DNA from 2 places in the Peribacillus sp. NPDC006672 genome. Region 2 is predicted to be linked to the other one. Evidence: riboswitches for the same ligand, from Rfam matches in the RefSeq annotation. Region 2 holds a riboswitch; the other holds the start of a gene.

Region 1 (3,423 bases), on a different contig from region 2:
ATGTGAAGTGGCACCCCTGATTACCGTTCCAAGTCCGATAACCGCATCATATTTACCCGTATTCACAAGTTTTTTCGCAATTAACGGAAGTTCGAAAGCACCCGGAACCCACGCGATGTCAACATCATTTTCATCAACGCCATGACGCTTAAGGCCATCCAATGCCCCTCCTAAAAGCTTGCTTGTGATAAACTCATTAAATCTTCCTACCACGATTCCGACCTTCAATCCTGATCCTATTAATTGTGCTTCAATAACTTTCCCCATGTCCAATTCCTCCAATTTTTTTAAAAATATCATTTTTTTCATATAAAGATTACATGCGCTAAAAAATCATTCAAGCATTCGGGATGTTCAGTTCAAGTTCCTGTTTCCCGATTGTATCACTTTGTTGAAGATACCGAATCAAATCGGCTATCGTAATGAATTTCAGATTGAATTTTCCAGCGATGACTTCTAAATCGGATACGCGTGCCATAGATCCATCATCATTCATGATTTCACATATGACACCAGCAGGAGCGGCACCGCATAATTTTGCCAAATCCACCGAAGCCTCAGTATGTCCTGCCCTCCTTAATACGCCGCCTTCTTTAGCGACTATCGGAAAAGTGTGACCAGGCCTTTGAAAATCTTCAGCTACCGAATCTTCTTTAAGAAGCTCAAGAATGGTCAAGGACCGTTCAAAAGCACTGATTCCTGTGGAAGTGCTTTTATGATCAACACTAACCGTAAAAGCAGTACCATGATGATCGGTATTTTCTCCTACCATAGGATGCAGGTTCAATTTCCCTGCCAGTTCTTCTGTAATGGTTGTACAAATCAAACCTCGTCCATGAGTCGCCATAAAATTGATTGCTTCCGGCGTAGCCTTTTCGGCCAACAAGACGAAATCCCCTTCGTTTTCCCGGTCTTCATCATCGGATACAATTACTACCTTGCCAGCTTTCAAATCTTCGATCGCTTCTTCAATTGTATGAAACATCATTACACCGCCCTTTTATTAGAATCCGTGCTCTGTCAAAAACTCTAAATTCAGTCCAGGTTTTGAATCGCCATTTTTCATTTGATGTATAATATATTTCCCTATCATGTCGTTTTCAATGTTAACGATATCGCCAGCCGCTTTTTGCCCCAATACGGTGTCCTGATGAGTCAATGGAATCAGAGATACAGTCAAAAGGTTTCGTTCAATTCCAAATATCGTCAGGCTCGTTCCATCAATGGTTACAGATCCTTTTGGAATGCAAAAGGCGCTAAGCCCTTCTTCCAATTGGATTACATAATATACGGCATTTTCTTTTCGTTCTTTTTTTATGATTGTTCCGGTCCCGTCGATATGACCTGAAACAAAATGACCGCCAAACCTTCCCTGTGCACTCATGGCTCGTTCGAGATTCACAGGTGATCCCAATTTTAACGTTCGGATCGAGGAAGCTTTGACCGTTTCCGGCATTACGTCGACCGTAAACAAACTTCTCGTGAAGGACGTTACCGTTAAGCAGACCCCATTGACTGAAATACTATCCCCCAGATGAACATCTTCAAGGATTTTCTCAGAACGAATCGACAACTCCATACTGCTTTTTCCTTTTTTCAAGGAATGGACGGTACCGATATCCTCGATGATTCCCGTAAACATGTTTTTCCCCCTTTTATAAAATATAAAAAACCCCTTAGGATGACCTAAGGAGTTAACAGGAGAAATGAGTGAAAAAAACTGTATACCTAAAAAGCCTAATATTTTCTTTTTTGAAAAATTAGGCGTACGTATACACTTGGGTTTCACACGTCCTTCTCCCATCCAGACTGTACTGTCGGCTTTGGAATCTCACCAAATCCTGCCTTTATCAGGCTCGCGGGCTTAGAATTTCTTCATCACCGCCGGTTGGGATTTTCACCCGACCCCGAAGGACTAAATAATATGAATCTTTGAATATTTTATCACCTTAAAGTGAGGATGTAAAATTTCTAAACTTAAATGGTTCATTTGTTATAGGAACTCCTTCACTTTATGGAAAAATGAAATTCCGCTCCAAGTATCTTCGATGTGCTCTAAAAGGTTAATCAGGCCAAATTGGTGTAATAGGCTATGCGGATTACAATTCAGACCCCAGCTTATTGCCATCAACAATTTGCTTTTCTTTCTATTCGTCGTCACGATGAATTTTTCAGCCAATTTCCTGCCTTTGAACGGCCGAACATCAAAAGAGCTTCCCGATAAACAGGATGTCCTCTTCACTCCTGCCGGTTATGTAATTTCCATATGGGGTTAATCTACTTTTTGCTCCCAACTGGATTTTAAGGAAATTTTTAGGTGAGCATCGTTAAAGTCCTGCAATAGAGCATCCTCCCCTAAGTTCTTTTTTAGCTGTGTCCTAAATGGCGCTTGGCTTATGGCTTGGAATTACGAACAATTTTTGTTGTCCGTATTCATTATCATTGTTCTTTTGGCTACATTAATAGTCATTTATACAAGCATAAAAAAGTGAAGCATAATGCTTTCGACCTATTTCCATTTTCCGTTTATACAGGTTGGGTGAGTGTTGCAGCCATCGCCGACATTTCTTATTACCTTACCTATATCGAATGGGACGGTTTTGGGATTTCCAGTGTAGCTTGGACGATCGTCTTGCTGATTGCAGCAACAATCCTGGCCTTTGTCTTTGCAGGTAAAAACCCGGATTGGTGCTATCCTCTCGTATTCGTTTGGGCATTCATAGGCATCGGGAACCGAAATGGTGCGGCCTACCAGGTAATCACAAACATTTCTTATATTCTGGCTGCTCTCATTTTTATCATGTCGATCATGACCTTCAATAAAAATCAGAGGAACTGCTAGGGAAGTATGGTGGTCTAAAAAGCTTGCTGAAGATCGTGCCATATGTCCTGCCAAGCTTCAAGGCCAACTGAGAGACGGACCAGTTGGTCACTGATGCCCATTTGTTCTCGCGATTCTTCAGGAACGGCAGAGTGCGTCATGGTAGCGGGATGCTGGATCAATGTTTCGGCATCTCCTAGACTGACAGCAATTTTTATAAGTTTCAATTTATTGAGGAATTCCTGTGCATCCTGTTTTGTGCCATGCAATTCGAAAGAGATAAGGCCGCCTCCGTGTTTCATCTGTTTTTGCATTATATAATGTTCCGGTGAAGCTTCATCACCTGGATAATATACCTTTTTCACCTTTGGATGTTTCTCAAGTTCATGAAAGATTTTCATTGCATTGGCTGAGTGACGGTCCATCCTGACAGGCAAGGTCTTTAACCCCCTTAATAGTAACCAGGCATCGAATGGTGAAATGATTCCACCGATATCCTTCTGTGTAGTCCCAGCTATCTGACTCATAAAGTCCTTCTTACCAACGACAAGGCCCGCAACGACATCCCCATGTCCGCAAAGATATTTCGTAGCACTATGAAG
Region 2 (3,423 bases):
GACACATAATCGGCAATCGGAAAACTTTTATCCGATAGGACAATTTCGACTAGGTGATCCTCTATGGTGTTGACTTTCAATCGCCGGACCTCAGCTATTTCCCCAAGATTTTTCCCTTCCTGGATGTATCGTAAAGTAGTTTGTGTAGATTGTGTCAAATGAGGATTTTCACCCCTTTGCCAATCATAGATCAGCGTTGACATAAGGGGGTAATCCGTTCCCGTTTCCATTTCAGAAAGCATTTGATGCAACGAGTCAAGGAAAGTAAAGCGGATAAACTCTTCTTCTACATCTTTCCTTTTTGCAATTTGTTCAAACGTAAGCCCAATCCTGTTTGTCCCAGTTAATTTCATAATGAAAACATCTCGTTTCAAATCACTTTGTCTTTCTAAAAGGGATATTAGTTCTTCATATAGATGTTGCGCAATCAACCCTCGGTCCTGACGATTGGCATGTAAGAATTCCTTTACGAAAAATTGGGTTTTGGGATTTCTTTGTATCGGATAAAAACGTCTTTCATTGTGGACAATATGGGATATGGTTTGAATGAGTAAGTTTAACCTTCCCCAGAAAACCGGGGTGATATTGTGATACTTCCAACCATTTATAAAATTCGGAAAAGGATTATCATTGAAATAATCGTCTAACATCCCCTTACCTTGCATACTAATTTCATATGCATCTGATTTATCCGTTACATTTATGTAGTCATGGTTAAGGAACTGTTCAATGTTTTGATTTAACTGCTGACGGGTAAATCGAGGTATTGTCCCAAATATATTCGTCAACCCGAATAAATGGGCATCCTGGATTGTTTGTGACGACTTCTTCCCCTGAAGCATATGGTATATAGCATAAATGGAACGTTCACCTTGAAATTTTTTTATCGCATATAGAATGATTGCCTGTAGATAATTATTCATGGGACTCACATCCTTGTTTCATTTATCCAATAAACCTATTGTAACAAAAAACTGCAAATATCGCCGTTATTATTGATGAATACAAGGAAAATTATGTGACTAAATGACGAATCATGGAAAGGGCCATTTTAATTTTTTCGGTGATTTTCGTTGACATTCTGCTACATGATAGTTATTATCAATACAATTTCTATTGAAAAGTTTGGCATTCGGTTTTACAATAAGAAAGAGATAATAATCTGAAATAAAAAGATTATCAGTTGTCTATCAACTTAGGAGGGGTTATATTCATGGCTAAATTTACTATTGTGGATAAAGAAACATGCATCGCTTGTGGCGCTTGTGGAGCAGCAGCACCAGATATATATGATTATGATGACGAAGGGATTGCATTTGTTACCCTTGACGATAACGAGGGAATCGTTGAAATTCCAGATGTACTTATAGATGACATGATGGATGCATTTGAAGGATGTCCAACGGATTCTATTAAAGTTGCTGATGAGGCATTTGACGGGGACGCACTAAAATTCGAATAGAGGTACAAGCCATTTTCAATCGAGAATGGCTTTTTTCTTTTGAATAATTTCATTGCAACTTCCCATGCCAAAATTAAACGGACATAAAAAACAACCGAATATGGATATCCGGTTGTTTTTTATGTTTCTATCGTCAATGCAATTAAGCATTTTTATATAATGTTTGCTTATTGATCCATGTCTGTAATTTAATGAACAACAACATGAATACAGAAGTGATAAGCACGCCTTTAATCACATTAAAAGGTAAGATTGCCGTTGTTACGAATTTTCTTGACTCGGGTGCCGACATTGCATCCCATCCCATAAAGAAGGTATAAGCCGGTAAAAAGACATAATAGTTTAAAACACTCATAAATACTGCCATGGAAACTGTTCCCGCAAGTAAGGCGAACGTCATCCCTTTTTTTGAATTGATTTTCTGAAATACATAATAAGTTGGCAAGACAAACAGTATTCCGGCGATAAAGTTAGCAATATGCCCCACAGGTACAGCTGTCAAGGTCCCTGTCATGACTAAATCCAATAGGTTTTTAAGGAATTCAACTAGGATTCCTGCCATAGGACCAAAAATCAATGCCGCCATCAATGCTGGTATGTCGCTAAAATCAACATTCAGAAAAGGGGGGAATCCTGGAAACGGAAAATTCAAAAGCATCAATAAATAAGAAATGCTTCCCATCATTGCCAGTGTGACCGTTTTTTTCACTTTATTCTTTTTCATAGTTCTCTCTCCTTCTTTTCCGATCTACCTGAAAAGAGGTTAGTGTTCCTTGATGATGTTGATGCTCAATAAAAAAACCTTTAATTCCAATAGAATTAAAGGGATAAATTAAAGGTTACATCAAACAAACGTTCAGCAAATGACTGTTGAAACGCACTCAGGAACCTCCATCTTCTCCCATCCAGACTATACTGTCGGCTTTGGAATCACACCAAATCCTGCCCCGTAAGGCTCGCGGGCTTAGAAGGAGAACTTCCTTCATCACCGCCGGTGGGGAATTGCACCCCGCCCCGAAGATAGACCTATAAAATTTTTAGTTTCCTTTCGTTTCCGAAAGGCGCGTTAAGTAGCTTTGTATCAGTAGTTTATTCGTATAGGCGATTTAATGTGTTTCCACTAATCCCCTTGAAAACCCGCTTTTCCAACCAAGTTTCCTGCCAAAAACCTACCGTTTCTCCACCACTTAATTTATTTGATTTTATCATGCAAATAAAAAAAAGCAAAGAATTAAATTTCCGGCGTTAACCTTTGGTTTAAATTTAAGGATAATTTATCCAACGGATTTTAGAGTATGTTTTTTCAGCAATAGGTGATTGAAATTTAAACAATACACGTTGCAATCAGTCAAATAGTCCGATTCCTCCTGCATGTATCTTTCTTTGATAAGAGACCTTTTCTTTTAGGCGAACGGCTGACAACGCGTTTTAATCGCTCCAGAAGTTTTTTCTGTATATCCTGTTGATCCTCATTATAAATCTCTATACTCCTGTCTGACCGCCAATTTGATTAGTGGGACCAAAGATTTTACATTTCTTTACGCAATGCCCTGAGTTCATCTTGCCGCATTCGAAGCCAATATGAAGATCATCTTGTTACGGTACTCAAATCCTCTAATTTATCATTGGTCCAGTAATCCACTTTGGGCTTACCAGAGCGTGATTTTGAGCTTCTATCCAACAGGAAAAAAGGATTCTTTATATAAGTAGTTCTTTTTAAATGAAGTATGTAAGGTTATATATTTTTTATTGTCCCATCAGCCAGTCCTTTATCTTGAAGTGTTTTTTATGGACTCTTCAAGATAGAAAACATTTATTTTTTGAAGAGGTAGATGACCTAATTCAGGAATAAGTGATTTTTAAGATGACCTTCATCCATGGCTAAGCAAATAAAACCCCAGTTTTCCACCTATGTTAAAGCGCATCTAAACCTTGACACAAAAAAAAGTAACTATTTTCGG

What was found. Region 2 has a riboswitch for FMN ahead of ACQKKK_RS12550 (ECF transporter S component). Riboswitches for the same ligand answer to the same signal wherever they lie in the genome.
Region 1: another riboswitch for FMN. It lies ahead of ribE (riboflavin synthase); the one in region 2 lies ahead of ACQKKK_RS12550 (ECF transporter S component).

The regions. Positions count from the first base shown of each region.
Region 1 covers NZ_JBNNOR010000014.1:1,850-5,272, reverse strand. The annotation lists gene ribH (6,7-dimethyl-8-ribityllumazine synthase) at 1-267, opposite strand, end outside; partial or broken gene ribB (3,4-dihydroxy-2-butanone-4-phosphate synthase) at 347-985, opposite strand; gene ribE (riboflavin synthase) at 1,004-1,642, opposite strand; FMN riboswitch at 1,789-1,919, opposite strand; gene ACQKKK_RS19975 (hypothetical protein) at 1,994-2,242, opposite strand; gene ACQKKK_RS19970 (hypothetical protein) at 2,402-2,842, shown strand; gene megL (methionine gamma-lyase) at 2,857-3,423, opposite strand, start outside.
Region 2 covers NZ_JBNNOR010000006.1:291,762-295,184, forward strand. The annotation lists gene ACQKKK_RS12540 (helix-turn-helix domain-containing protein) at 1-923, opposite strand, end outside; gene ACQKKK_RS12545 (ferredoxin) at 1,214-1,462, shown strand; gene ACQKKK_RS12550 (ECF transporter S component) at 1,605-2,186, opposite strand; FMN riboswitch at 2,352-2,488, opposite strand.